One region of the Devosia yakushimensis genome, then DNA from elsewhere that is predicted to be linked to it. Evidence: predicted binding sites of a transcription regulator. Region 1 holds the regulator's gene; the other holds the start of a gene.

What was found. The regulator HrcA, encoded in region 1, represses chaperone genes, less so after heat shock. The targets are predictions, from matches to a motif close to GTTAGCACTCNCNNNNNGNGAGTGCTAAC.
Region 2: a site for HrcA is predicted at 9,382-9,410, ahead of QQL79_RS13980 (co-chaperone GroES). Genes of this name have one in related genera too.

The regions. Positions count from the first base shown of each region.
Region 1 covers NZ_BSNG01000004.1:101,229-116,422, reverse strand. The annotation lists gene QQL79_RS21135 (endonuclease/exonuclease/phosphatase family protein) at 35-1,156, shown strand; gene QQL79_RS21130 (YraN family protein) at 1,153-1,536, opposite strand; gene rsmI (16S rRNA (cytidine(1402)-2'-O)-methyltransferase) at 1,505-2,392, opposite strand; gene QQL79_RS21120 (penicillin-binding protein activator) at 2,515-3,738, shown strand; gene hemW (radical SAM family heme chaperone HemW) at 3,929-5,089, opposite strand; gene rdgB (RdgB/HAM1 family non-canonical purine NTP pyrophosphatase) at 5,123-5,770, opposite strand; gene QQL79_RS21105 (hypothetical protein) at 5,767-5,940, opposite strand; gene rph (ribonuclease PH) at 5,937-6,653, opposite strand; gene hrcA (heat-inducible transcriptional repressor HrcA) at 6,808-7,878, shown strand; gene grpE (nucleotide exchange factor GrpE) at 8,100-8,681, shown strand; gene QQL79_RS21085 (class I SAM-dependent methyltransferase) at 8,756-9,502, shown strand; gene pncA (bifunctional nicotinamidase/pyrazinamidase) at 9,635-10,270, opposite strand; gene dnaK (molecular chaperone DnaK) at 10,551-12,464, shown strand; gene QQL79_RS21070 (alpha/beta hydrolase) at 12,651-13,718, shown strand; gene dnaJ (molecular chaperone DnaJ) at 13,911-15,044, shown strand.
Region 2 covers NZ_BSNG01000001.1:2,876,732-2,891,925, forward strand. The annotation lists gene QQL79_RS13935 (bifunctional riboflavin kinase/FAD synthetase) at 1-272, opposite strand, end outside; gene QQL79_RS13940 (TIGR01459 family HAD-type hydrolase) at 278-1,144, opposite strand; gene QQL79_RS13945 (EAL domain-containing protein) at 1,319-2,548, opposite strand; gene QQL79_RS13950 (ROK family transcriptional regulator) at 2,653-3,837, opposite strand; gene QQL79_RS13955 (sigma-54-dependent transcriptional regulator) at 4,025-5,455, shown strand; gene QQL79_RS13960 (DMT family transporter) at 5,589-6,554, opposite strand; gene QQL79_RS13965 (hypothetical protein) at 6,591-6,788, opposite strand; gene QQL79_RS13970 (DUF427 domain-containing protein) at 7,002-7,364, opposite strand; gene QQL79_RS13975 (glycosyltransferase family 39 protein) at 7,414-9,225, opposite strand; gene QQL79_RS13980 (co-chaperone GroES) at 9,452-9,742, shown strand; gene groL (chaperonin GroEL) at 9,791-11,434, shown strand; gene QQL79_RS13990 (BrnA antitoxin family protein) at 11,738-11,980, shown strand; gene QQL79_RS13995 (TSUP family transporter) at 11,994-12,746, opposite strand; gene QQL79_RS14000 (glycosyltransferase family 2 protein) at 12,748-13,950, opposite strand; gene QQL79_RS14005 (hypothetical protein) at 14,010-14,261, opposite strand; gene hisG (ATP phosphoribosyltransferase) at 14,303-15,010, opposite strand; gene QQL79_RS14015 (ATP phosphoribosyltransferase regulatory subunit) at 15,007-15,194, opposite strand, start outside.

The DNA of each region.
Region 1 (15,194 bases):
TAGTGCATGCGCTGTTCATGCGCTGGAGGGCACCATGAAGATCGCAGCATTCAATGTGGAGAATCTGTTCGACCGGCCCCGGGCCTTTAATCTGGAAGACCAGGCCAAGGGTGCCGAGATCACCGATGCGGTGGCCGAGATCAATGTCCTGATCAACAAGGACGAGTATTCCGAAGCCGACAAGAAGCGGATGCTGGTGCTGATCAAGGAGCTCAAGCTCACTTCGCCCAATCCGCCTTTCGCCATCTTCCGCAAGATTCGCGGCAGCTTCTGGAAACAGCCCAAGACCGGGCCCATGGTGATATCAGCCAAGGGCCGCGCCGATTGGGTGGGCTGGGTGGAATTGCGCACCGAGCCCAACAATGCCGTGGCGGTGATGAATACCGGGCGGGTGATCAAGGAAGCCGGTGCCGATATCCTGGCAGTGATCGAGGCGGAAGATCGCGTTGCGCTGAAACAGTTTTCCGAACAGGTGCTGCTCAAGCTGGGCGGCGATCCCTATGACGAAATCATGCTGATCGATGGCAATGACGAGCGCGGGATCGACGTGGGCCTGATGGTCACCAATGGCTATTCGGTCGGCCTGATGCGCAGCCACATTGCCGATATGCGGGAAAATGGCGAGCGCATCTATTCGCGCGATTGCCCGGAATATCAGGTGATCACGCCGGGCGGGGAGACCATCTGGATCCTGCCCAATCACTTCAAATCCAAATTCGGCGGCAATGACGAAAATTCGATCGGCAAGCGCCGCGACCAGGCCAAGCGCACGGCCGAAATCTATGAGGGACTGCGTGCCGAGGGGCACGACGGAATCGTCATCCTGGGCGACCTCAACGACACGCCCGATTCCGAACCGCTACAGCGCCTCCTGGCAGAAACCGATCTGAGGGAAGTCACCGACCATCCCAATTTCTCGACCGGCGAGTTTGCCGGCAAGGGCACCTATGGGCTGGGCAATGACAGCAACAAGATCGACTATCTGCTGTTGTCGCCAAAGCTGTTTGACCGGGTGACCGCGGCGGGCATTTTCCGCAAGGGCGCCTGGCCGGGCTCCCGGCCCAAGCGCTGGGAAGTGTTTCCTGAGCTGGACAAGGAAATCCACGCCGCCAGCGATCACCATCTGATCTGGGTGGAGATTTCCGACCAGGTCTAACCACCAAAGGCGTTGCGGATGTGCAGCGGCCAGCGGCGGGGTGTGAGAAAGATCACGTCGAAACGCAGTGGCGTTGCCGCCAGCGCGGGGTGGCGGGATAGCCAATATTCGGCTGCCCGCACGATACGCTGCTGGTTGATCGCTTCGAGCGTCTCAGCCTGGCTCGCGGCATCGCGGCGCGCCTTGACCTCGACAAAGACCGTCACGCCGAAGCGCTCGGCGATGAGGTCGATTTCCCCGACCGGGGTTTTGTAACGGGTCTCGACAATGCGGTAGAGTTTTAGCCGCAGGAACCAGGCGGCCAGCGCCTCGCCGCGATGGCCGCCCAATTGGGCTGATACGCGCGCCTTACTTTTCGGCTTTGAGGGCGAGGGCGGCATCGTAGACTTCCTTGCGCTTTAGCCCATATTTTTTGGTCACTTCATCGACTGCCGCGCGCAAGGGCTGCTTGGCCATTTCGGCAGACAGGTCGGCCTGCCAATCGGCGGCATCCGGCGTGCTGGCTTCGGCAGCGCCGGCAACGACGATGACGGCTTCGCCCTTGGTTTCGCTATCGGCGAATTCGGCGGCCAGAGCCGGCAGGGTGCCGCGATGGACGCGCTCGAAGCGCTTGGTCAGCTCCAGCGCCACGGCGGTCTGCCGCTCGCCAAGGATTTCGGCCATGGCAGCCAGCGTGTCATCGAGCCGGCGGGGACTTTCGTAAAACACCAAAGTTTCACGTGAATCCTTGAGCGCGGTAATGGCATTGGCCCGCGCGCCGGCCTTGTTGGGCAAAAAGCCGTGAAAGGCAAAGGCGTCGGTGGGCAGACCCGCCACGACCAGCGCCGAGAGCAGGGCCGAAGCACCGGGAATGGGGAAGACCGGCAGATTGGCTTCGGCCAAAGCGCGGATCAGCGGAAAGCCCGGATCGGACAGCAGCGGCGTGCCGGCATCGGAAATCAGCGCAATGGCCTGGCCGGCAGCGACGCGGGCGACAATGTCGTCGGCCTTGGCGCGCTCATTGTGCTCGTGCAGCGCCACCCGGCGCCCCTTGATGCCATAGTGATCGAGCAGGCGCGCGGACATGCGCGTATCCTCGCACAGCACGACAGAGGCGGCAGCGAGGGTTTCGAGCGCCCTTATGGTGATATCGCGCAAATTGCCGATCGGCGTCGCCACGACATAAAGGCCGGGGGCGAGGGGCGGGGCGGCAAAGGCGGTGCCGGCGATGAAATAGCCGGAGGTGGGTTCGGTCATGGCTCTGCTTGTCGCACGTCATTGACGCCGAGTTAACGATATCGGCTCAAGATGTTAACCGATTGCTATCAATTCGAGGGCAGGGGATGGGCAATATCGGACCATCCGCAGGGCGAATCCGGTTGGCGCTGCTCCTGGCGGCGGCACTCGCCCTGTCCTCCTGCACCCCCGGCCAATACCAGATCGGCTCGCGCACCTTCAGCTTTCCCTTTGGCGATTCGAGCCCGCAACAACAGGCGCAGCCCATCCCCATGCAACAGGGGGGCATGATGCCCATGCCGGTCGCGGCGGGGCCCTCGGAGAGTTTTGGGCGGGGGCCGGTCAAAGTGGCCTTGCTGCTGCCGCTGAGCGGGGATCCCGGCACGGCTTCGGTAGGCATGGCGCTGGCCAATGCCAGTAAGCTTGCCATCGGCTTCATCGAGGCCAATCCCAATATTGCCGAGAATATCACCATCACGCTGCGCGATACGGGCACCAGCATCGAGGGCGCGACCAGCGCGGCGAGTGCTGCCGTGTCGGATGGGGCCAAGCTGATCCTGGGGCCATTGCGGGCCGATCAGGTGACGGCGGCGGGCGCGGTGGCGCGCTCGGCCGGACTGCCGCTGATCGGATTTTCCAACAATCCCAATGCCGCCGCCCCCGGGGTATACCTCTTGAGCGTCTTGCCCGATGCCGAGATGAAGCGGTCGCTGGCCTATGTGCGGACGCAAGGCAAACGCGGCATTGCCGGGATTTTTCCCAATAGCGAGTTTGGCCAGGCGCAACAGGCGGCGTTCCGGCAGCAGGCGGCGGTGGCGGGCTATCAGCCGCAGGCGGTTTATGGCTTCACCAGTGCCGGGGAAATCCCGCAAATCATCGGCCAGGCGCTGCCACTGATCCAGAGCGGGGTGATCGATACGCTCTTTTTGCCTGATCGGGCCAGCGCGCCGGGTTTTGCCGCGGCCTTGCAGCAAGCGGGCGTGGCGCCCGGCCGGGTGCTCCTCGTGGGCTCGGCCGATTGGCAGGGGGACATGGCGATCTTGCAATCGGCGTCGTTGAGCGGCGCGGTTTTCCCCAGTGTCGACGATGGCGGGCTCAATGCGATCCGCGGCGAGTATCAGGCCCGCTTCGGCACCCAGCCGCATCCGCTCTCGACCATCGCCTATACGGCCACGATCCTGGCCAATGTGAATACACTCTCCATGGCCAACCCGCCCTATAACCAGACGCTGCTGATCTCGGCCACCGGCTTTAACGGGCGCGATGGCGTGTTCCGGTTTTTAGGCAATGGGCGCAGCGAATATGGGCTGGTGGTCAAGAAGATCGCGACGGGGGGGGCGGTGATGGTGGACGGGGTGAAGCTTTAGCCCGCTCCTGAGCCATCTCAGCGCCGAAGTTGAACGCCGCATCGTTCAAGACCTGGCGGGCATGCCCGTCATTCATGCGCTCCGCGCGCTGGTGGAGCCAGGTAACCGCCAGCCGAACACCGTCTCTTTTCCCACGAAGATATTCGTCCATCCTGGTCATTCTCAGTCCCCCAAACGACCTGTCTTCGATTTAGGCCGCCAGATCCGCCACCACCGCATCGAGCACCGGCCAGCCACGGTCCGTCACGCGGATATTGCCATTGGGCAATGTCTCGACAAAACCATAGCCCTTGAGGTCATCGATCTGGCGCTGGTTGATCTTGCGGCCGGAAATGGCGGTGAAGCGGGAGGGGGAAATGCCCTCTTTGAGCCGCAGGCCCATGACGAGGAATTCGTCGCCCTGTTCTTCCCAGGTCAGCACGTCATCCACGACCATGCCGTGGCCATGGGCATTGACCTTTTTCTGCCAGTCGAAGGGCATTTTCTCGGCGGCGGTGGCGTGGCGCTGGTTGTTGATCATCAGCCGGCCATGGGCGCCCGGACCGATGCCGGCATATTCGCCATAGCGCCAATAAAGCATGTTGTGCCGGCTTTCCTGGCCGGGGCGGGCGTGGTTGGAAATCTCATAGGCGGGCAAGCCCGCCGCCGCGGTCAATTCCTGGGTCAGCTCATAGAAATCGGCCGAGAGGTCCTCGTCGGGCATGGCCAGTTTTCCGGCCTGGTGCAGATCGAAATAGCGCGTGCCCTGCTCGATGGTGAGCTGGTAGAGGCTGATATGGCCGCGCGCCATCCACAGCGCTTCCTTGAGCTCGTCTTCCCAATCGTCCAGCGTCTGGTGGGGACGGGCATAGATCAGGTCAAAACTGGAGCGCTCGAACACCGATTGGGCGATACGCACGGCGGCCACGGCCTCTTCGACCGTGTGCCGGCGGCCCAGTTCGGCCAGCGGCTTTTCGCGCAGCGATTGCACGCCCAGCGAGACGCGGTTGACGCCGGCGGTGCGGAATCCCTTGAAGCGGTCGACTTCGACGCTGGTGGGATTGGCCTCGAGCGTAATCTCGGCATTGCGCTCGATGGTCCAGTGTTTGGCAATGGCGTCGATGATCTTGCCGGTGGCCCAGGGGCTCATCAGGGAGGGCGTGCCGCCCCCGAAAAACACCGATTGCACGACCCGGCCCGGCGTCAGCTGCGCGGCATGGGCGATCTCTCGCTCATAGGCAGCGACATAACCCTCCTCATCGAAGGGGCCGCGATGGACATGACTGTTGAAGTCGCAATAGGGGCATTTGGACGCGCAGAACGGCCAATGCACATAAACGCCGAACAGGTCATTGCTGGCTGGCTGAGACATTACCGGCTCCCCAAAACGGCTGCCACGATGTGGTCAGTCCCGGGCAATCTGGTCCTCGACGAACTTGGAAAAGGCGCGGGCGCGATGGCTGAGGCCATTCTGGCCCGGCGTCCAGCTATGCTTTGCCGTGCTGGCCATCTGACCAAAGGTGATGTCGTGGCCCGCGGGCATGAAAACCGGATCGAAGCCGTGGCCCATCTCGCCGCGCGGTGGCCAGACAATGGTGCCATCGACGCGGCCCTCGAACAGGGCGTCGCGGCCGTCGGGATGGGCCAGGCACAGCGTTGCCATGAAATGGGCCTGGCGCTGGCTGGGTGAGGTGGCATTGGCGGCCTGCAGCGCATCCTCGACGCGCTTCATGCCATGGCCGAAATCCTTGTTGGGGCCGGCCCAATTGGCGGTATAGACACCGGGATCGCCGCCCAGCGCATCGACGCACAGCCCCGAATCATCGGAGAGCGCCAGCATGCCCGACGCCTGGGCGGCGGCATGGGCCTTGATGCGGGCATTTTCGGCGAAGGTCGTGCCGGTCTCGTCCGGCTCGGGCAGGTCGAGCTCGGCCGCCGAGACGATTTCGAGGCCGAAGGGCTCGAACAATTCCTGGAATTCGACCAGCTTGCCCTTGTTGTGGGAGGCCAGCACGAGGCGGTCGCCGGCATGCAGGCGCGGGATGGCAGTCATCGGGTTGCTCCCTTGGCCTTGCCGCCCTTGCCGGCGGCGCGCGCCGACTGATCGAGGGCGCGGGTCACATCGTGCCAGAGCGCACAATTTTCGCCGGGCCTCGAGCGGATGGGCTCGACCGGGGGCGCCGGCTGATTGCGGGCGATCTTCTTGAGGATCCAGCCGATCATGGGGCAAAAGCCGCTTGTTGCAGCAGGGTCAGTTCGCCAATGCCCTGCTCAGCCAGGGCCATGAGCGCATTGAGCTCGTCGCGGCTGAAGGGAACCTGTTCGGCCGTACCCTGGATTTCGACGAACTTGCCCGAGCCGGTCATGACGAAATTGGCGTCGGTATGGGCCTCGACGTCTTCGAGATAGTCGAGATCGAGCACCGGGGTGCCGCGATAGATGCCGCAGGACACTGCGGCAACCGAATCGCGCAGCGCCACGCCCTTGGTGAGCTTGCGCTCATCCATCCATTTGATGGCGTCGCTCAGCGCCACATAGGCGCCGGTGATCGAGGCGGTGCGGGTGCCGCCATCGGCTTCGAGCACGTCGCAGTCCACGGTGATCTGGTTTTCGCCCAGCAACTGCATGTCGACCACGGCGCGGAGCGAGCGGCCGATCAGGCGCTGGATTTCCTGGGTGCGGCCCGATTGCTTGCCGGCGGTGGCTTCGCGGCGGGTGCGGCTGCCGGTGGCACGGGGCAGCATGCCATATTCGGCGGTGACCCAGCCCTGGCCCTTGCCACGCAGCCAGCTGGGGATGCTGGTTTCGACTGAAGCCGTCACCAGCACCTTGGTATTGCCGAAGCTGACAAGGCACGAGCCTTCCGCCTTCTGGGCGACGCCGCGCTCGATTGTTACGGCGCGCATCTGGTTGGGCTCACGTCCGGAAGGCCGCATGGGCAAATCACCTGAAGACAAGTCAAAGAAAAGGGCTGTTAACCGCCTCTTAACCCTGATGAGCCCCGCTCACAAGCCGCACCGGCTTGGCGCGGGCCAGCAATACCCTTAAATGAGGGCAGAAGGTTAAAGCGGACGTTTTTATCTTTTTGTGATGACAAAGCCCCCGGAAGACTTCCTGAGCGTGCTCAACGCCCGCAGCCAGGACATCTTTAGAAAGATCGTCGAGCGCTATCTCGATACCGGCATGCCGGTGGGATCGCGAGATCTCTCGCGCATGCTGCAGGTGGGGCTGTCGCCCGCCTCGGTGCGTAACGTGATGGCTGATCTCGAAGATCTGGGATTGATCGCGGCGCCGCACACGTCGGCCGGACGGGCGCCGACCCAGGAAGGCCTGCGGTTTTTCGTCGATGCCATGCTCGAAGTGGGCGCGGTCGATGAACGCGAGCGCAGCCAGATCGCCAGCCACATCGAAGGCCGACAGGGGCAGGTGGAAGACCTTTTGACCGAAGCCAGCCAATTGCTAAGCGGCCTCAGCCAGGGCGCAGGCGTGGTGATCGCGGCAAAATCGGACATGGTGCTGCGCCATATCGAATTCGTGCGGCTCGACGCCACGCGCGCCATGGCCGTGATGGTGGGGCAGGACGGGCAGGTGGAAAACCGGATTCTCGACCTGCCGCCAGGCCTGGCCGCCAGCACGCTGACCCAGGCGAGCAATTACCTGGCCCACCATGTAGTGGGGCGGACCATTGCCGAGGCCCGCAAGATCCTGGCCGAACAACGCGCCGAGCAGCGGGCAGAACTCGATGAATTGACCCAAAAGCTGGTCGATGCTGGGATTGCGACGCTCAGCCAGGCCTCGGCCTCGAGCCAGCCGACGGTGATCGTGCGCGGCCGCGCCAATCTCATCAATGACGCCATGGCCTCGGACGACCTGGCGCGGATGCGGCAGCTCTTTGATGAGCTGGAAAGCAAGGATGGGCTGCTGGACCTCTTGGGCGATGCTGAAAAGGCGCAGGGCGTGCGCATCTTTATCGGCTCGGAGAATAAGCTGTTTTCGCTCTCGGGCTCGTCGGTGATCCTCTCCCCCTATAAGGACGCCAATGACAAGGTGGTGGGCGTGCTTGGGGTAATCGGGCCGACAAGGCTCAATTATGCCCGCATCGTGCCGGTGGTGGATTACACCGCCAATGTGATTTCGGCGATGATGGCGCGGAAACGGTAGAATTGCTGGGCCGCGCATAGTTTGCCTCCCTCGCCCCAGAGGGGAGGACCGGGGTGGGGGTCGTTGGAACAAGAAGCCGCATGCCCCCTCAATCCCTCCCCTCAGGGGCGAGGGAGGGGCTGTCCCAAGATCCCGCCAAGTTTTCCAAGGGTTGAAAAACTGCCCTGTTTGGCCGATATGGCTGGTTAAATCCCGATATCTCTGCGGAACCCAAATTCATGATGAGCGACGAAAACGCCGCCAATGGCGAAACGCCCGAAGTCGAAATCCCTGAAGTGACGCCGGAAGTCGATCCGGTCGAGGCACTGCGCGCGGAAAATGCCGAGCTCAAGGACCGGGTGCTGCGCACCATTGCGGAGATGGAAAACCTGCGCAAGCGCACCGAGCGCGACGTTGCCGATACCCGCTCCTATGCCATTGCCGGCTTTGCCCGCGACATGCTGGCAGCCACCGATGCGCTGAGCCGGGCCCTCTTGGTGCTGCCGGCCGAAGCACGCGAATCGGGCGATGCCACCACCAAGGGCCTGATCGAGGGGATCGAAATGGCGGAGCGCGAAATGCAGCGCCTGCTCGCCAAGCATGGCGTCAAGCCGATCGAGGCCGAAGGCCAGAAATTCGATCCGCACAAGCACCAGGCGATGTTCGAAGTGCCCGATCCGAGCCGGCCGGAAGGTACGGTCGTGCAGGTGGTGCAGGCCGGTTTCGCCATTGGCGACCGCGTGCTGCGCCCCGCCATGGTGGGCGTCGCCAAAGGCGGCCCCAGCCACGCCCCGGCGGACGAAACGGTCGACAAGAGCGTTTGACGGCGTGAAGCCGGCTGAGCAAGCTAGGGCGCCAGCAATGGCGCCCTTTTTGTTTTCCGGGGAGGAGGATGGCGTTGGCAGACGATCTGTATGATCGGCCCGAGCTTTATGATCTGGTGTCGCCTGCCGACCCGGAAATGGAGAACTTCTACGTGGAGGAGGCGGGCGGACCCGGCAGGCAGGTTCTGGAACTGGCCTGTGGCACCGGACGGCTAACCCTGCCGCTGGCGCGTTCGGGGGCCGATGTCACGGGCGGCGATCTGTCCCAGACCATGCTCGCGACAGCGCGGCAGCGGGCGAATGCAGAGGGATTGGCGCCCAGGCTGGCGCAGCTCGACATGCGCGATTTCGAGCTTGGGCGGCGCTTTGACACGATTGTCGTGGCGGCCAATTCGCTACTGCACCTCACCCAGACAGGGAATCACCTCGCGTTTCTTGCCGCTGCGGCACGGCATTTGCAGCCAGATGGTCGCCTCATCTTCGATATTTTTGTGCCCAGCGCCTGGATACTCAGCCGGCCTAGCGGGGAACGCCAGTTATTGGGATTGTTCGAGCATCCCGAATTGGGAGAGGTCCGTATCGAAGAAACCATCGCTTATGACCCGATCAGCCAGATCAGCCATATCGACTGGTATTGGTCGCGTCCGGCAGAGAGCGATTTCCGCCATACGAGACTGGAGATGCGGCAGATTTATCCGCAGGAGCTGGTGCTGTTACTTGAGCGCGGCGGTTTTGCGCTGGTCGAGCGGTTTGGTGGGTTTGATCGTCGTCCGCTCACGCCCACCAGCATGCGGCAAGTGGTGGTCTGCGCAGCAAAGTAGCAAAAAAACTCGATCTGCACCTCCCCCTCGACGGGGGAGGTTGGGAGGGGGTGCATGAGCCCGGATATCGGGGCTCTCGCCCCCTCCCTGACCCTCCCCGCAAAGGGGGAGGGTGACGACTGAGAGATCGAACTACCCCAAAATATCCTTGCTCATCACGCGTTCCACGCCGGCTTCCGCCATATCGTCCCACGCCCTGGCCAGGCTCCCAGCATTATCGATAGCGCGTGTCGCATCCTCGATGACGGTGACGTCATAGCCCGCCGCAGCGCCGTCGATGGCGGTCCAGCCGACGCAGAAGTCGGTGGCGAGGCCCACGACATAGAGCCGGTCCACGTCGCGCTCGTTGAGATAACCGGCCAGGCCCGTCAGCGTTTCGCGGTCAGCTTCCTGGAAACCGGAATAGGAATCGATGAGGCGATTATAGCCCTTGCGAATGATCAACTGGCCCTGGGGGATATCGAGATCGGCCGAGAGTTCGGCGCCATGGCTGGCCCAGACGCAATGGTCCGGCCAGAGAACCTGGCTGCCATAAGGCAGTTCGATGGTTTCGAAAGGCGCTTTGCCCTCATGCTGGCTGGCAAAGGAAATGTGGTCCGCGGGGTGCCAATCCTGGGTAAAGATCACATTGGTGAATTTCTTGGCCAGCGTATTGATCAGCGGCACGATGTCGTCGCCGCCGGCCACGGCCAGGCTCCCCCCGGGCAGGAAATCATATTGCATATCAACGACGACCAGCACGTCTTTGGTTGTGATGGCGATCGTCATGGCAGGCTCCTCGAAGTGAACTCCTGCCAGAGTGCCCGGCCCCGACAGAAGGGGCAAGAGGGTGTGGAAGCAGGCGATGAAGCGAACTGGCCGTCAACAATCGACCAAGCCGTTGCAAATCAGGGCTCTGCGCGCTTGAAGCCCATGAGCCACCCCCCTATATACGCCCAAGGCCCAGCAATGGGCACATTCCAGTTGCAAGGAACCCGGCTCGCATGGCCACGGGGCTGCTTCGCAAGGAGGGCTCCCCAATGGGTTTGCTGAAAGAGAGGCTAGAGTAATGGCTAAAGTTATCGGTATCGACCTGGGCACCACCAATAGCTGCGTCGCAGTGATGGATGGTTCGAACCCCAAGGTCATCGAAAACGCGGAAGGGGCGCGCACCACCCCCTCGATGGTCGCCTTTTCCAAGGATGGCGAACGTCTGATCGGCCAGCCGGCCAAGCGCCAGGCGGTCACCAATCCCGAAAATACCCTGTTTGCCGTCAAGCGCCTGATCGGGCGCCGGTTTGACGATGCTGTCGTGGCCAAGGACAAGAACCTGGTTCCGTTCAAAATCGTCAAGGCCGACAATGGCGATGCCTGGGTCGAAGCTTCGGGCGACAAATATTCGCCGAGCCAGATCTCGGCCATGGTCCTGCAGAAGATGAAGGAAACCGCCGAATCCTATCTCGGCGAGACCGTCACGCAGGCCGTCATCACCGTTCCGGCCTATTTCAACGACAGCCAGCGCCAGGCCACCAAGGATGCGGGCAAGATTGCCGGCCTTGAAGTGCTGCGCATCATCAACGAGCCCACCGCGGCCGCGCTCGCCTATGGCCTCGACAAAAAGGCCGCCGGCACGATCGCCGTCTATGACCTTGGCGGCGGCACGTTCGACGTGTCGGTGCTCGAAATCGGCGATGGCGTGTTCGAAGTGAAGTCGACCAATGGCGACACCTTCCTGGGCGGCGAAGACTTCGACATGCGTCTGGTCGATTACTTTGCCGACGAGTTCAAGAAAGAGCAGGGCATTGACCTGCGCAATGACAAGCTGGCTCTGCAGCGTCTCAAGGAAGCTGCCGAAAAGGCCAAGATCGAACTCTCCAGCTCGACCCAGACCGAAATCAACCTGCCCTTCATCACCGCCGACGCGTCTGGCCCCAAGCATCTGACGCTCAAGCTCAGCCGTTCCAAGTTCGAATCGCTGGTCGATGACCTGATCCAGAAGACCGTCGAGCCCTGCAAGCAGGCGCTCAAGGATGCCGGCCTCACCGCTGCCCAGATCGACGAAGTCGTGCTGGTCGGTGGCATGAGCCGCATGCCCAAGGTGCAGGAAGTGGTCAAGCAGCTCTTTGGTAAAGAGCCGCATAAGGGCGTGAACCCGGACGAAGTCGTGGCGCTGGGCGCGGCCATTCAGGCCGGCGTGCTGCAGGGCGACGTCAAGGACGTGCTGCTGCTCGACGTGACCCCGCTGAGCCTTGGCATCGAAACGCTGGGTGGCGTGTTCACCCGCCTGATCGATCGCAACACGACCATTCCGACCAAGAAGAGCCAGACCTTCTCGACCGCCGAGGACAGCCAGTCTGCCGTGACCATCCGCGTGTTCCAGGGTGAACGCGAAATGGCCGCCAACAACAAGCTGCTCGGCAATTTCGACCTGACCGGCATTCCGCCGGCACCGCGCGGCGTGCCGCAGATCGAAGTGACCTTCGATATCGATGCCAATGGCATTGTGCAGGTTTCGGCCAAGGACAAGGGCACCGGCAAGGAGCAGCAGATCCGCATCCAGGCCTCGGGTGGTCTGTCCGACGCCGATATCGAAAAGATGGTCAAGGAAGCCGAGCAGAATGCCGAAGCCGACAAGGCCAAGCGCGAGGCTGTGGAAGCCAAGAACCAGGGCGAGAGCCTGATCCACTCGACCGAAAAGTCGCTCAAGGAATATGGCGACAAGGTTACGGCCGAGGACAAGGCCGCCATCGAAACCGCGATTGCCGACCTCAAGGGCGTGATCGAGGGCGAGGATGGCGAGGCGATCAAGGAAAAGACCGCCGCTCTGGCCGAAGCCTCGATGAAGCTGGGCGAAGCCATGTACAAGGCCAGCCAGGCGGAAGCCGAAGCCAAGGCCAATGGCACCGCCGATGAGGACGAAGACGATGTCGTCGACGCCGACTTCGAAGAGGTCAAGGACGACGACGACAAGAAATCGGCTTAAGCCCGGTTTTGAATTTTTGCAGAAGGGGTCCGGCGCAAGCCGGGCCCTTTTTGTTTTGGGCTGGTGTTGCGCCGATGCCAGCCCGCCGTTTCACGTGAATCACCGCCGCAAAAACAGCACGATTGGGCCTAAATCCCGGCCGAATAGGGGGATCAAACAGAGGCTTGCCAAGAACGAGGTGGCCTCATGACCGATTCCAGCGCGAACCTTCCGGAGCCGGCAGCCAATATGGATACGATCGGACGCCTTGCCGAATTGATCGGCGGCGATCCGATGAGCCGGCTCGATACCGATATGAAGCATGTGCTCGACGCCCTGGCCGAACTGGGCGCGCGGCCACTGGAGCAATCGACGCCCAGCGCGGCGCGGCGCCAGCCCAAGGCCGCCGATGCCATTGCGGGCATCCTGGCGCTGCAGACCCGCGAACCTGCCGATGATGGCGTCACTGCCGAGAATATCGACATCGAAACCGGCGAGGACAGCGCATTGCCCGGCCGGCTTTACCGGCCGCTGGGCCTGCTCAGCCGGCTCAATCCGATGATCCTCTATTTCCACGGTGGCGGCTTTGTCACCGGCGATCTCGATAGCCATGACGCCTCGGCCCGGGCCCTGGCGCGGCGCACCGGCGCCATGGTGATCTCGGTAGCCTATAGGCTGGCGCCCGAGCACAAATTCCCGGCCGCCCATGAGGATGCCTGGGCGGCGTGGAAATGGCTGGTGGCCAAGGCGCGCGAGTTGGGCGGGGATCCTCGCCGGCTGGCGATTGCCGGCGAGGATGCAGGCGCCAATCTGGCAGCCAATGTGGCGCTGCGCGCGCGCAAGGAGCGCGTGACCCAGCCCGTGCATCAGGTGCTGATCCACCCCATTGCCGGCAGCGATCTCGCCACCGCGTCCTATGGCGCCACCTTGCGGGTCCGCCCGATCGGGCTGGCCGCCATGCGCTGGCGCTTCCGGCATCTGTTCGAAGATGCCGAGGCCATCACGGACAAGCGCATCGATCTTGTCGCGCGCGACGATTGGCGCGGCGTTGCTCCCGCCACCATCGTGCTGGCCGGCATCGATCCGCTGCGCTCGGAGGGCGAAGCGCTGGCCGAAGCGCTCGAGGCCGCCAATGTCCCGGTCAATTGCTGGGTCTATGACGGGGTGACGCAGGGCTTTTTCGGGCTGGGCGTGCTGGTCACCAAGGCGCTGTTCGCCCAGGGCGACGCCGCCGATGCGCTGAGCAAGGCCTTTATGTCCGACCGGCGCGGCTAATCCGCTTGCACCTTCGAATCAGCAATGTTGAACCCGGTGCCGTCGCTTGCTAAGAGCGGCGGCACAGGTTTTGCCCGTTATGCAACCCCCAGCCCCTTGCGGGGAGCGGGGTTGATTGCCATCTAGGGGCTTGACGTGGGGCTGGTTTGATCAGGGGCGTAAGCGCCCCCAAAATGCATTCGGAGTTGTTTCTTGGCCAAACGGGATTTCTACGAGGTGCTTGGCGTGGCCAAGGGCGCCGACGATGCAGCGCTGAAAAGCGCCTATCGCAAGCTCGCCATGCAGCACCACCCCGACCGCAATCCCGGCAATGCCGAGGCCGAGGCCAAGTTCAAGGAAATCAACGAAGCCTACGATACGCTCAAGGATGGCCAGAAGCGCGCCGCCTATGACCGGTTCGGCCATGCCGCCTTTGAAAATGGCGGCGGACGGGGCCCTGGCGGTTTCGGCAGCGACTTCAATTCCTCCATGTCCGATATCTTCGAGGACATTTTCGGCGACTTCATGGGTGGCGGCCGCCGTAGCGGGGGAGGTGGCGCGGCCAAGCTCCGCGGGGCCGACCTGCGCTATAATCTCGAAATCAGCCTCGAAGAGAGCTTTGCCGGCCGCACGGTCGAAATCGATGTGCCCACCCTGGTCGGCTGCACCACCTGCGATGGGTCGGGCGCCAAGCCGGGCACCGGCACCCATACCTGCCGGCAATGCAATGGCCATGGCAAGGTGCGCGCGGCCCAGGGCTTTTTCACCATCGAGCGGACCTGCCCGGTCTGCCAGGGGCGCGGCCAGATGATGGACCAGCCCTGCACCGATTGCGGTGGCCAGGGCCGGCGCCAGGAAAACCGCAAGCTCAGCGTCGATATTCCCAAGGGCATCGAAGACGGCACCCGCATTCGCCTCGCCAATGAGGGCGAAGCCGGCCTGCGCGGCGGCCCGCCCGGCGATCTCTACATCTTCATTTCGATCAAGCCGCATGAGCTGTTCCAGCGTGACGGCGCCGATCTTTATGCCCGCATTCCCATTGCCATGACCACGGCGGCCCTGGGCGGGGAATTCGAAGTGCCCACGCTCGACGCCACCCGCGCCAAGGTGAAGGTCGCCGCCGGCACCCAGCCGGGCCAGCGCGTGCGCCTCAAGGGCAAGGGCATGCCCGTGCTGCGCAGCAAGGATGTCGGCGATCTCTATGTGCAGCTCGATATCGAGACGCCCCAGGCCCTGAGCCGGCGGCAGCGCGAACTGCTCGAGGAATTTGCGCGGCTCGAGACGGAAGAAAACAGCCCGACCTCGGGTGGCTTCTTCGACAAACTCAAGAAGATGTTTGAGGCCTAAGCTTCCGTTTTACCCAAGGTGTCATTCCGGCCCCCGGGACGCTTCGCGCCCGAGGACAGGCTCCGGCCGGAATCCATACCGAATGCCATCCCGGCATCGTGGTTGGGGAGAGCTGTGTATTCGTCTCCCACAGTCGCTTTCCTCGGGCTT
Region 2 (15,194 bases), on a different contig from region 1:
GCATCGAGCCCCAGAGCCTGGGCCAGGCGCGCCTTGGCGTCGCCCTGGGTCAGCCGGAACATGAAGGGGGCGGGGGCGAAGACATCGCGTGGATGCGGCTCGAAGGTGAGCACAACGGCGGGAACGCCGGCTTCGGCAGCGCGGGTCTTGAGCGCTTCGAGCACGGATTGATGGCCGCGATGGAAACCGTCGAAATTGCCGATGGCGACATAGGCGCCGCGCAGCGAGGCCGGGATGGCGGAGAGATCCGAAAGGCGAAGAAAATCGGTCACGGTGGCTACCAGGCGAGGCGGGGCAGGAAGCCGGCCATGCGGGCGCGGCTGGGGGCGACGAGATCGGCAATGGCCTGCGGATCGGGCTTGCCAAAGGCGTCGAGTTCGGCGGCGTGGATGGAGCCGGTGATGAAGAGCAGGTCGAGCCCGAACTGGGCGGCGCCGGTGGCGTCGGTGCGCACGCTATCGCCAATGGCGAGGACGCGCGACTTGTCGAGCTTGCGCCCGGCGGCGACTTCGGCGAGGCGGAAGGCTTCCTCGTAAATGGGCTGATAGGGCTTGCCGGCCATGAGCACCATGCCGCCCATGGCCGCGTAAAGATCGCCCAGAGCGCCGCCGCAATAGATGATCTTGTCGCCATGCTCGACCACGCGGTCGGGATTGGCGCAGATCATGGGCAGCTTGCGGGCGAGCCAGAGCTTGGCGCGTTCGCGATACATTTCGGGGGTGTCGTCATCGGTGTCGAGATCGGTGACGATGACGGCCTCGGCTTCCTCGGGGCCGGTGCGGCGGACGTTGAGCCCTTCATAGAGCGCGTCGTCCTCGGTGGCCGGGCCGACATGGTGGATGGCGCGGCCGGAATATTTGGCGATCATGGTGCGGGTGGCATCGCCCGAGGAGACGATGGCGTCATAGGCGTCGCGGACCACGCCGAGCCGGTCGAGCATGTCGACGATGGGTGGGGATGGGCGCGGCGCATTGGTGATGAACACCACCTTGCCCCCTGCCCTGCGGTACTCGACCAATGCCTCGACGGCGCTGGGGAAAGCGGCGACCCCGTTATGCACCACGCCCCAGACATCGCTGAGCACGGCATCGTAACGGCCCGCCAGATCGGAAAGGCCGGCAATGTTGGGAATGGGCTGGGTCATGGCTGGGGTCCGGGGCGGTGGAAGGCACGTCCTATGTGGCAGCTTGGGTGGCAGGATCAAGCGAAAAGCGGCGCGGGGCCGGTTTGCGGTGGATGCAGACTGGCGGGACCGAACGCCACGCCCTCGTCCTTCGACACGCTCAGGATGAGGTCTACCGGGAAACCGCAGCCGGGATTAAACCTCGGCCCGCTGGCGGGTGACCTGGCGGAGGGGTTCGGCCATGAGATCGGGGCGGATGGGGCCGGGGCCGGCAATATAGGGGCCCTGGACCAGGGTGATGCCAGTATCGAGCAGCTCGACGATCTGGCTTTCCCCGGCAATGCCCATGGCCAGAAGCGCGATCTCGAAACGGGCGAGATAATTGGCGATATCGGCGGGGTGGTAATCGGTGAAATCTTCAGGCCGCTCGATGAAACGGGCGGCATCGATGCGCAGCGTGCGCACACCCTGCGCGGCCAGCTCGGCAAGATCGACGCGCAGGGACGCAATGCCGGTCAGCGAGAAGCCGGCGCCCTTTTTGGCGATGGCATCGGCAATGGCGCGCTCGCCGGTGGTGAGGGAGAGCCACTGGCCTTCGGGGAAGCGGAAGGTGAGCAGCGCGGCAATGGCCCGATTGGCTTCGAGCGTGGCCATGAGCTGGGCCGAGGCATCGGAATCGCCCAAGGTGGCCCGCGACAGGGGCACATAGAGCTTGACGGGCTGGCCGCCGGTGCGGGCGCGGCGGGCAATGGTCACGGCTTCGACCAGGCCAATGGCCTCGATATGGATCAGCACATCCTCGCCGCCCTGGCGGGGCAGGAAATCGGCGCTGTCGGCCAGATCGCCATCGTCCAGCATGAGGCGAGGCACCAGATCATAACCCTGGGGGCGGCGCTGGGGCAAAGTCACCACGGGCTGGACATGATAGATGAGCCGGTTTTCGGCCACCGAACGACGCAGCGTTTCGAGCGGAATGACCGGCTCGGGCTCGCGGATAGCCGGCGCCAGGGGTGCGGTGCCGATAGGGCGGTCACGGTGGGTGGGCGCGACACGGGCGGCGCGTTCCTCGATTTCGGACACGGCTTCGGCGACCTGGCGGATGACCGTGCCCAAAACGGAAATATCGGCCTCGACGCCTTCAAGGCGCCCGCCGGCATCGATATCGGTCAAGGCGTTGATGCGCTGTCCGAGCACGGCGCCGGCCTGGGCATCGGTGGCCAGCAGGCGCGAAAGATCCTCGATGGCCTTTTCGAGCCGGGCCTCCGCACGCTGGCGCAGGGCGCGCTCCAGCAGGACCACGCAGACGCAGCCGAAAACCACGGCGGCGAGAATGGCTTCGGCCGGAGTGAAAGTCAGACCGAAATAGGCGATGGCGCCGACGCCAATCGCTGCAAGCCCGATGAATATATAGACCAGTGCCTGCACGGGCGGACCTGCCCCCCTTCCACGCGCCGGGATTCGGCTTCTTCTTCTAGCATCGCCCTCCCCGGTGCAAAAGCGGCGTGGCAGGGTTTTGCAGGGGTGTGGTGCTAGGTCACCAGCAAATGCCAGGAACGGGAGAAGTAGCGGCGGAAGAGGTGGAGCTGGGCGGCGCCGGTGGCCGCGGCCGAGCTGGCCTGCAGGCCCGCCTCGACACGGGGCATGGGCCGCACCAGGGTCGGGAACCGGCCGAGGTGGTGGGTGGTGCGTTCGAGCAGGCGGGCCAGAATGGCGCGGGGAATGACCCCATCGATGACGGCGCGCTCGATATCAATCATGGCGCGGGTGCTGAGTACAGCGGTGGCCAGCGCCCGGCCGGCCTCATCGAGCCAGGCGGAAGCCACCGGCTCGAGCGCATCCCAATCCCAATCCTGCGGGAAACCCGGCGGACGACTCATGCCGGCGGCCCTGAGGCGGTGATCGAGCGCGTTCAGCGAAGCGACCATATGTACATAGGTGGGCGCGCCATCGGGACCCGCGACCACGATGCTGCCCAGATCGGCGGCATTGCCGGAGGGGTCTTCCCAGAGGGAGCCGTTGACCACGATGCCGGCGCCGACAAAGGTGCCGACATGCAGATAGGCGAAGATGCTGGGGCGCGGCGCGGGCTGCGCCAGGATTTCGGCCCAGCCGGCGGCGCTGCCGTCATTGAACCATTGCGCGGGAAGCCCCGTGGCGGCGGCGACGCGGCCGGCAATGTCGATGTCGCGCCACAGCTCGACCTGCTCAGGAGGCGCGCCGATGCGCATTATGCTGCCATGAATGAAGGTCGGCGCGGCGACGCCGATGCCCACCAGCCGGCCGCAATCCTCGGGCGCCATGCCGGACCGCAGGGTCTGCACATCGGCGGCGACATCGGCAAAGACGGTATTGGCATCGGGATATTCGTAGCTGGCGCGCAGCGTGGCAAGGGTGCGCCCGGCCAGATCGTAAAGCAGGACTTCGCGGTGGCGCCAGCCGATCTCGACGCCGATGCAATAGGCGCCGCGCGGATTGATGAAGAGCGGAGTGGCCGGCTGGCCACGCCGACCGCGCAGCACTTCGCCCCGCATGATCATGGAGCGAGCCTCCAGATCGGAGACGATGCGCGAGGTGGTTTGGGGCCCGAGGCCCGTGCGCCGGGCCAGATCGGCATTGGAAAGACCGGGGGAAATGGCGACCAGCGTCAGCACTGCCCGCTCATTGGCAATGCGCACCCCGGCCTGGGCTACGCCCCGGCCAATGGGCTCAAACATATCAATGGGGGATTGGTCTTCCATAACCACGACTTAATCGTGTGCGCGGCGGCCGATCAAGCACCGAAACACCGGCCGGTGCATACGGTTTATTTACCCTGTTGGCGAACAATCGGGGTAACACCGGAAACCCCGCCATGGCGGCGGGGCAAGCCGGGCGGATTTGACTTTGACAAGGACGGGCCGCATGGCGATGCACACTCGAAGCGACAGCATGTCGCAGGGCCGTCTGCTGCTGGTCGAGCAGGATGGCCTTGCCGCGCAGCTTGTTGCCGAGGGCCTGGCGCAGAATCTGGTCACCGCCCCGCGAATCACCTTGACCACGACCGGAAGACAGGCCGCCGACGCGCTGCGCGAAGGGCGCTTCGATATCGTACTGGCAGATCTGTCGAGCCTGGGCGACCTGGATGATCGCGGCGAGGAAGCCGTGGCGCGGCTGACCCGGCTGGCCAATGGCGCATTGGTGCTGGCACTGTCGGATGGCGGCTCGGTTTCGGCGGCGGTGGGCGCGATGCGTGCAGGCGCCCACGACTATATGGCCAAGCCCATTACCGGGCCGGCGCTGGCGGCCAAGATCGGCGAATTGGCCGAGCGGCACGGCAAGGGACGGACGCTGAGCCTTGAGGCCCATAGCGGGGGCCGGATGGCCGATTATGCCGGATTCATCGGCGCATCGAGCGCCATGCAGTTTGTTTATGAGCAGATCGGGCGGATCGCGACCTCATCGGCTCCGGTCTTCATCACCGGGGAAAGCGGCACGGGCAAGGATGTGTGCGCCGAGGCGCTGCATGCTCAGGGCTCGCGCGCGGGCAAGCGCATGGTCGCCATCAATTGCGCGGCTATTCCGCGCGACCTGATGGAAAGCGAATTATTCGGGGTGGCGCGGGGCGCCTTTACCGGCGCGCATGAAGACCGCAAGGGAGCGGCCGAGCTCGCCGATGGCGGCACGCTTTTCCTCGACGAGATCGGGGAAATGGACCTGTCGCTGCAAAGCAAGTTGCTGCGGTTCCTGCAGACCGGGACATTGAGCCGGGTGGGCGAATCGAGCGTGCGACGGGTGGATGTGCGGGTGATCTGCGCCACCAACCGCAACCCGATGCAGCTGATTTCGGAAAAGAAATTCCGCGAAGACCTGTTCTACCGGCTGCATGTGCTGCCCATTCACCTGCCGCCGCTGCGGCAGCGGCCCACCGATATCCTGGTATTGGCCCGGCATTTCCTCGAACGCTATGGAAGGGAAGAGCACAAGGGCTTTACCGGCTTTTCGGGCGAAGCGGGCGCGGTGCTGGCGGCGGCGGAATGGAAGGGCAATGTGCGGCAGCTGCAAAACCTGGTGCGGCGGCTGGTGGTGATGTTCGACGGCGGAGAAATCAACGCCCAGATGCTGGCGGCGGCCGATGTGGAATCGCGCGGCACCATGGCGGTGGCGACGCCTGTGCCGGGGCGGCGGCCGGCGATTTTGCCGATGTGGCAGCAGGAACAGCGCATTATCGAGGATGCCATTGCCAGCTTTGGCGGCAATGTCTCGCTGGCCGCGGCCGCGCTGGAAATCAGCCCATCGACCATCTATCGCAAGCGGCAGGGCTGGGCGGAGATGGGTGTGGCTGGGGCGGCTTAGGGGCTTGGTTGTGAGATCGGAGTACCCCCTCCTAGCCTCCCCCTGATAGGGGGAGGGATCTCTCCACTCTTAAGGCTGGATCGAGTTCAAACCACAAGATGGTCCCTAGGTGGGGGTACCAGGAGCTCCGATCCTAAGGCGTATTCGCCTCTCTCGATCTAATCCGATCGAGGCCGAGATAGTGTTCGCGCAGCACCACGAAAATGCCGGAGCAGACCACGATCGAGGCGCCGATGATCATGAGCAGCGTGGGCATGTCGCCAAAGACGAAATAGCCGATCACAAGGCTGATCAGGAGCGAGGTATATTCGAAGGGCGCGATAACAGAGAGATCGGCGTAGCGGTAGCAGGCCGTGAGCAGGATTTGCGCTATGCCCCCGGCAATGCCGGCGGTGACCAGCAATGCGGTTTGCTGCGGATTGGGCCAGACCCAGCCGAAGGGGAGCGTCAGCAGGGAGAGGAAGCTGGCGCTGACGAAGAAATAGAGCACGATGGTCTCGGTGCGCTCGGTCTGCACCAGGCGGCGTACCTGCAACATGGCGAAGGCGCTGAGGAAAGCGGCGCCCAATGCGGCGATAACGCCGATGGTTTCTTCGGCGCCGAGACCCGCGGGATGGGTCAGAAGCGTCAGGCGCGGCCAGAGCATGATGCCGACACCGGCAAGGCCGACAATGACCGCCGTCCAGCGATAGATGAAGACGCGTTCCTTGAGCAGCAGCGCGCCCAGAATGACCAGCAGCAGGGGCGAGGCATAGCCGATGGCGGTGGATTCGGGCAGCGGCAGCTTGGTGAGGCCGAAAAAGCCCAGGCCCATCGAACCGACGCCGATGAGACCGCGCAGGACATGGCCGACCGGATTGGCGGTCTTGAGGCCGGCGACGAGCTGGCGCTTCCACAGCAGCCAGGCAATGACCGGGATAATGGCAAAGAGCGAGCGGTAGAAGACCAACTGGCCGGCCGGAATGCCCTGCGCTGCCTTGAGGCAGGTGGCCATGACCACGAAGATGCAGACCGAGGCGACCTTGAGCCCGATGCCGCGCAGCGCATTGGTGCCACCGGCATGAACGGAGGGGGCACTGGCGGCGGCGGGACTGGTCACGGAACTCTCGTGCTGCGAAATGCAGCTTTTGGCCGGTTAATTGCCGGCGGTCTGCTCTAGCTTTTCCTTGGCGACACGGGCGGTGGCGAAGGCTTTGTGCTCGGGGCCGACGGCGCTGCCGGTCTTGATGACCTTGGCATCGGCGTCGTGAATCTCCCAGTGCCAGTTGGCATTGGGGCCGCTGCCGCCTTTGAGGCGCAGCTTGATGGCGAGGGGGGCGGTGAATTGGGTCATGGCGGTCTTATGCAGCAGGTGACGGCGAGGGGAAAGGGGGTTTTTGGGATTTTTGGCTCGGGTTGTTTCTGCCTTTCACCCACGATCGCCTCCCTCGGGCTTGACCCGAGGGTCACTCCCAGCCCGGCACGAGCGGCGAGTGGTCCTCGGGTCAAGCCCGAGGAAAGCGACCGTGATTGGGTCGAAATGATGCCATTGGCAGAAGACCGTTACCTAAACCTCGGAACGCCTGTGCTCGATACCGTCGCCTTCGAAGGCGAGGTAGTCACGGATGGGTTCGACCAGGGGGCATGGATCGGGGTAGTACCAGGCCAGGTCGGTGCCCGTCGCAGTGAGGGTCTTGAGGGTGTAGTAGGACGCTTCGCCCTTATAGGGACAGCTCGTCCTGGTTTCGGAGGCCTCGAGAATGCCGGGCTGGACATCCTCGCGCGGGAAATAGATGCGCAGGGGCTGACCCGGCTCGTCCAGCTCGAGGGCATTGAGCGAGCTGACGATCTCGGCGCCGTCGAAAATGACATGGGCGCGGCCCCTGGCGGGGGTGATCCTGATGTCTTTGTCGAGGCATTGACGGGGCATGGGCAATCTCCTTTTGCCCTAGCCTAACGCGACCGTTTGCCGTGGGTTCCTATTGCCTGGTGACCGAGACGGCGGTGAATTCCACATCTTCGGGGCCGGTGATTTCGAGGGTGGAATTGCGCGCGCCGACATCCCAGCGTCCCGGGGCGTCGAAGGCAAATGCCGTCGGGCCATTGGCAGTGAACGAAGCAACCTGAACGCCATCGAGCCAGAGATCGACAGGGCCGGAACCTGTCACCTGGCCTTCGACACGGGTAATGGCGGTGCGGGGAAGTTCGAGCAGGGAGACGCTGCGGCCCGAGACATCGGGGACTGAGCCATCGAAGTGGAAATTGGTCGCCGACAAGATTTGCAGGTCAGGGATTTCGACAAGGCCATTGCGCTTGATGTCGACCGTTTCGACCAGCGAGACGCTGTCGAAGAGCTGAGCGAGATAGGCGATGGATGATTGAGGATCGGTCGTGCGGGTGACGAAATAGCCGCTACGGCCGGCGAGGTCGGCCAGGTCGACATTGAACGCGATGTTGCGCGGGTCTTCGCCAATGCAGGGCAACGGGGCCCGGCCGGCGGTCTGGGCGTCGAGATAACCGCATTCGATCCAGTTGAGGCCGCCAACGAATGTGTCCGGGGTGGCGAAGGCATTGAGGCGGTTGAGGGCTTCACCCACTTCGGTCCAGGCCATTTGCGGCACGGTGGGGTCTTCCCATTGGCCGGGGAAAGCCTGGCGGGCCCAGCCGGTTGCGGCGTGGCTGAGCAGGGCGCCGATCAGCAGCACGGTGATGGCGGCGGTGGCGCCCAGCCAGGTGCGGATGAGCCAGGCGTGGCGGCGCGCAATGACCGTGGTGGATGCGGCCAGGATGATAAACAGCGACATATAGCCCGGCGCCTGCCAGTGGAAATGGAACTGGGTATCGGACCACAGGGCAACGAGGGTGAAGAAGATGACCGGGGGCACGCCGATATAGGCGAGCAAAGCGGCCGCGCCGGGCACACTGCCTTGGGGATATTGCGCGCGCGGGCCGGCAAAGATGGCATGCAGGCCAACCCAGATGGCCGGCAGGGCCAGCCAGGGCACGATATAGAGCAATTGGCCGACAATCATGCGGATCAGCCGGGCCCAGTTCCAGCTCTCTTCGGCCAGCGCGCGGCCACCCTGGAAGGCGAAGGAAACCCAGTGGTTTTGAGCATTCCAGATGGGGACGGGCAGGAAGATAACCAGCGCCAGGAGTGCGGCGACATAGGGCGCGGGATGGGCGAACCAGCGGCGGGCATTGGCGTTGGCCAGCATGAAGATGGCAGCGCCCAGGCCGATGAAAGCGCCGTGATATTTCGACAGCAGGGTTAGGCCGAGCCAGAGGCCGGCGAGCAACCAATTGCGCCAGGGGCGTTCACCGCCCTGCCCGACGAAAATATCGACCAGCACGAGGCAGGTGGCGGCCCAGAACAGCATCATGGGCGCATCGGGCTGCAGCCAGCTGCCGACCGAGAGGGTGAAAATGGCGGAGACGTTGAGGATCAGCACGGCATAGAAACCGGCCCAGCCTGAATGCACCTTTTCGCCCAGGCGATAGACCAGAAAGGAGGTGACCACGAACATCAGCACGAAAGGCAGGCGCAGCAGCCAGACCGCTTCCGAGCCGGTCAGCTTCATGGTGGCCCAGATGATCCAGAGCGACAGCGGGGGCTGATCGAAATAGCTGAGGTGAAGCTCGCGAGCGCTACTGGCATAATAGGCTTCGCCAGTGCCAAAGCCGATGGCGGTGGCGCCCCAGAGGCGGAACAGCAGCGCAAGGCCGATCAGAATGAGCGCCCAGACCGCTGGATTGGCGGAAGAGCGCGGGGAAACATCGGAGCTGGCCATGTCGCGTGCAAATACCTTGGGAAATCCGGTCCCTGTGGTATAGCGCCGGGGCGGGTGTCGCAATGGCTTCATCATTGCCGACTAGGCAAAGTTTATTGGCTGGCGAGAGCGTTTTCCTTGACTCCGCAGAGCCCCCCTCCTATATCCCCGTCACCTGTTAGCACTCTCCTATATCGAGTGCTAACAGGCCCGATATTGCATTGAAATTGATGCCATAGGAGCAATCATGGGCTTCCGTCCTCTGCACGACCGCGTGGTCGTCCGTCGCCTCGACAGCGAAGAAAAGACCAAAGGCGGGATCATCATCCCCGACACCGCCAAGGAAAAGCCCTCCGAGGGCGTGATCGTCTCCGTGGGCCCCGGCGCCCGCGACGACGCCGGCAAGACCGTGGCGCTCGACGTCAAGGCTGGCGACCGCGTGCTGTTCGGCAAGTGGAGCGGCACCGAGGTCAAGGTCGACGGCGAAGACCTGCTGATCATGAAGGAATCCGACATCATGGGCATCATCGAAGGCTAAACCCTTCTGTTGCCCTTTCTTTTTGTCCGTACTTAAGGAGCGCCCCTCATGGCCGCTAAAGAAGTAAAGTTCTCCACCGATGCCCGCGACAAGATGCTGCGCGGCGTCAATATCCTGGCCAATGCCGTCAAGGTGACCCTGGGTCCCAAGGGCCGCAACGTGGTCATCGAAAAGTCGTTCGGCGCACCGCGCATCACCAAGGACGGCGTGACCGTCGCCAAGGAAATCGAACTGGAAGACAAGTTCGAAAACCTGGGCGCACAGTTGCTGCGTTCGGTCGCTTCCAAGACCAATGACATTGCCGGCGACGGCACCACCACCGCGACCGTTCTGGGTCAGGCTATCGTTGTCGAAGGCGTCAAGGCTGTTGCCGCCGGCTTCAACCCGATGGACCTGAAGCGCGGTATCGATCTGGCTGTTGAAGAAGTCGTTGCTTCGCTCAAGGCCGCTTCCTCCAAGATCAAGTCGTCTTCGGAAGTCGCCCAGGTCGGCACCATTTCGGCCAATGGCGAAACCGCCATCGGCGACATGATTGCCGAAGCCATGCAGAAGGTCGGCAACGAGGGTGTGATCACCGTCGAGGAAGCCAAGACCGCCGAGACCGAACTCGATGTCGTTGAAGGCATGCAGTTCGACCGTGGCTACCTGTCGCCCTACTTCGTGACCAATGCCGAGAAGATGACCGCCGTTCTGGAAGATCCCGTGATCCTCCTGCACGAGAAGAAGCTCTCGAACCTGCAGGCTATCCTGCCGATTCTCGAGTCGGTTGTGCAGTCGCAGCGCCCGCTGCTGATCATTGCCGAAGACATTGAAGGTGAGGCTCTTGCGACCCTCGTCGTCAACCGTCTGCGTGGCGGCCTCAAGGTTGCTGCCGTCAAGGCTCCGGGCTTCGGCGACCGCCGCAAGGCAATGCTGGAAGACATCGCCATCCTGACCGGTGGCCAGGTGATCTCGGAAGATCTCGGCATCAAGCTCGAGAACGTGACCATCGACATGCTGGGCACTGCCAAGCGCGTTGAAATCACCAAGGAAAACACCACCATCGTCGATGGCGCCGGCACCCAGGAAGACATCCAGGGCCGCGTTGGGCAGATCAAGGCACAGATCGAAGAAACCACTTCGGACTATGACCGCGAGAAGCTGCAGGAACGCCTGGCCAAGCTCGCCGGTGGCGTTGCCGTGATCAAGGTTGGCGGCTCGACGGAAGTTGAAGTCAAGGAGCGCAAGGACCGCGTCGACGACGCGCTGAACGCAACCCGCGCTGCCGTTGAAGAAGGCATCGTGGCCGGCGGTGGCGTTGCGCTGCTGCGCGCTTCGAACGCCATCACCGCCAAGGGCATCAATGCCGATCAGGCCGCCGGTATCGCCATCGTGCGCCGCGCCCTGCAGGAACCCGTGCGCCAGATCGCCAACAATGCCGGTGCCGAAGGCTCCGTTGTTGTCGGCAAGATCCTGGAAAACAGCTCGGCAACCTTCGGCTACAATGCTGCGACGGGCGAATATGGCGATCTCGTCGAACTCGGCGTTATCGACCCGGTGAAGGTGGTTCGCACCGCTCTGCAGGACGCGGCGTCGGTCGCTTCGCTGCTGATCACCACCGAAGCGCTGATCGTGGAAGCCCCCAAGGAAGCTGCACCGGCAATGCCGGGTGGCGGCGGCGGCATGGGCGGCATGGGCGGCATGGATTTCTAAGGCTAACGCCTTAGATTCCTTTCGCTCACGGGGCGTTTCGCAATTGGCCCGACGCGCTAAAGCCGCGCTGGACCAATTGCTGGCCCTGCGCGGGCGCGGCAGACGCCTGCCGGTCCGCCTTGCGGACTCAAGAAGCAGAATAAGAAGCTACGAAGTCTCGTTACTTCCCAGTCACGGACTTTGCAGGAGGCGCGGTGGAAACACCGCGCCTTTTTCGTTGCCGGCTGCAATCCCCGCACAAGCTTGGATTGCTAACCAAATGCTGTTGGTGACAGATGTGCAGATCAAAGGAGCATTCTTGCCATGAGCAGACCACCCATGCGCCGGGGCGGCAGCGCCCTCGATCAGGCCGAGGCCGCCTTCAAGGCCGTGACCAGCAAGCCAGTAGAGGCAGCGCCCGCGCCCAAAAGCCAGACGCCGCCGGCGGGCAAAGAGCTGGTGTCATTGCGGCTGGACCGGGACGTGCTGGAGCATTTCCAGGAAGATGGGCCGGGCTGGCAGGAACGGATCAACGCGGCGCTGCGGGTGAGTGCGGGGCTGGAATAGGGTTGAGGCAGCCTCAGCGAAAGAAAATCAACTTCAGCGCCAGCGCTATCGACACCACGGCCACGACCGGGCGGATGACTTTGGCGCCGTAGCGGATGCCGGTGCGGGCGCCGATATACCCGCCCACTATTTGACCGGCGGCCATGGCCAGCGCGGCGGGCCAGACGACGTCGCCGGCGGGAATGAAGATCACCAGTGCGGCCAGGTTTGAAACCAGGTTGAGCGCCTTGGTATTGCCCGAAGCGCGGGTGAGCCCGAAGCCGAACAGGGTGACGAAGCAGATGGTGAAGAACGAGCCCGTGCCGGGGCCGAAAATGCCGTCGTAGAAGCCAATGACCAGACCCATGAGCGGCACGAAGCGTCCGAAGGGCAGTCTGGCGGCCTTATCGGCATCGGAGAGATTGGGCGCGAAGACGAAATAGAGCGCGATGCCGATCAAGGCGATGGGCACGGCCAGGGTGAGCAGGCTCGTATCGAGTTGCTTGACGGCCAGCGCGCCGCAGAAGCTGCCCGCGAAGGTGAGCGCGATGGCGGGGATCAGCGCCCGGAACGAGACAAAGCCGCGGCGCCAGAAGGTGAGCGTAGCCATGGCTGTGCCGACCACACCCTGGAGCTTATTGGTGGCGAGGGCCGCGACGGGGGGCAGGCCGGCGGACAGGAGCGCGGGAATGCCGATCATGCCGCCGCCGCCGGCAATGGCATCGACAAAGCCGGCCAGCATGCCGACGGCGGCCAGCGCGAGAAGAATCAGCGGATCGGAAATCACGTCAGGCCTGATCGGAGTGGAGCGGCGGCGCGGGATCGGCGACGCGGCGCTCGTAGATGGGAATATTGATCATGGAGGACATAAAGCCGCTCATCATCAATTGGAAGCCGGTGACGAGGGCCGTCATGGCCAGGATCATGGCGCGCAGGGTGGAATTGGGATTGAGACGGCCGAAGCCGCGCTCGGCCCATTGGCCAAAACCCCAGAGCAGAACCACCAGGCCCACCAGCATCAGCACGATGGCTATGGCCAGGATGCGCTCGAGGGTCAGGGCTTCGAGAATGCGATCATAGGTGCCGGAGCGGGGAATGAAGCCATAGCGGGAGGCAAAGCGCCGGCCGATCACGGCAAAGGCGATGGATTGCGCGCCGACGATGACGCAGAGCGCCGCGATCAGGAAGGTGTGGATGTCGAGGGCGACCTGGCCGATATGCAGCGGGCCGGGCAGCAGGATGGCGCCGACCAAAAGCCCCATACAGAGCAGGGCAATGCCCGGATAGAGAAACAGCCAGCGGGGAGAAAACAGCAGCAGGAAGCGCAGATGGCGCCAGCCATCGCGGAAAGACCGCAGATGGGGTGGGCGCGAGCGGCCATCCCTGGACAGCGTGGTGGGCACTTCGCTGATATCCAGATGGGCGAGCGTCGCCTTGACCACCATTTCGGAGGCGAATTCCATGCCGGTGGTGCGCAGCTTGAGGCCCAGCACGGCAGCGCGGGAAAAGCCACGCAGCCCGCAGTGGAAATCGCCGATGGGCGTATGGAAGAAGCGCCGGCCAATCGCGCTGAGCACCGGATTGCCGATATAGCGGTGGTGCCAGGGCATGGCGCCGGGCGCGATGCCGCCGGCGAAGCGATTGCCCATGACCAGATCGGCGCCGTCGCGCAATTGGGTGACGAAAGCATCGAGATTGGCGAAATCATAGCTGTCATCGGCGTCGCCCATGATGACGTAGCGGCCGCGCGCGGCCTCGATGCCCGTGCCCAGCGCCGCACCATAGCCACGTTGGGCAACGGGGACGACGCGCGCGCCATTGGCGAGGGCGATATCGCGCGAGCCATCGGTGGAGCCGTTATCAGCGATGACCACCTCGCCCCTTATGCCGGTGCGGGCGAGGAAGGCATTGGCCTTGCCAATGCAGGTGGCCAGCGTTTCGGCCTCATTGAGGCATGGCATGAGAATGGTGAGTTCGACGTCGTCGGCCAAGTTTGCCCCCAAACCGGATGGCGTCTTGTGGCGCAAATAGGGGCGGCAGGCAAGAAAGCTCAGTCGCCGCCACCACCACCGCCGCCATCGCCCCCGCCGCCGCTGTCGCCACCACTATCGCCCGTGCCGCCGGAATCAGTGTTATCGCCATGCCGGTGGGTGGAGCCGCCACCGGCATCTCCGCCATAGACAGTGCCCGAGTCATCGGACTGGCGGGACCGGCGGCGGCTGGCGTGGCGCGGGCGCGAGCGGGCGATGGACCAGGCGACGAGCCCCATACAGACCAGGGGAAGCAGAAGGAGCCATTCCATGGTGTTAGCCTCGGTTTTGCTTGGAAGAACGGGCTGGTTCGTCAGAACTCGGTTTCAGCCGCAAGGCGCGATAGCAGCGCCTGCATGCTGGCGCGGCGGGGATTGGTCCAATCGGCAGTGCGCGAGACGATGAGGCAGGCCTGGCTTTGCAGCATGACGCCATCTTCGAGGACGCGCAGATTGTTGGCGGCGAGGGTGGAGCCGGTAGTGGTGATGTCGACCACGATATCGGCCACGCCCGAGGCGGGGGCTGCCTCGGTGGCGCCCAGGCTTTCCACGGTGCGGTATTCGGCAATGCCTGCCTTGGCGAAATGCTGGCGGGTGATGGTGATGTATTTGGTGGCGATGCGCAGCCAGCGACCGTGGCGCGAGCGGAAATCGGAGGCCACATCGGCCAGATCGTGCAGATGGGTGACGTCGATCCAGGCATCGGGCACAGCGACGACGACGTCGGCATGGCCGAAATCGAGGGTTTTGGCAAAGGCGACCGATTGGGGACCGGTCTCGCTGGTTTCGTGGATGAGATCGCGGCCGGTAATGCCGATATCGATCGTGCCGCGGATCAGTTCGCGGGCGATTTCGGAAGGGGGAAAGAAGCGTACGGTGACGTCGGGCAGGCCTTCGATAGCGCCGAGATAGGAGCGGGCGCCGCCGGGGCGAGAAATGGTGAAGCCATTGCGGGCGAACCAGTCGCGGGTGAGCTCTTCGAGGCGGCCCTTGGAGGGGACGGCGAGGGTGATGCCGGTCATGAGCGGACCTCTTTTTCCAGCCGATCGACCCAGACGGCGCAGCCGGAGGCGGCGATGGGAGCTTTGGCGCCGAGGCGTTCGAGGAGGCGATCATATTGGCCACCCGAGGCGAGGACTTCGCCATTGGGGCCGGTCATTTCGAAGACGATGCCGGTGTAATAGTCGAGGCGCGGGGAAAAGCCGG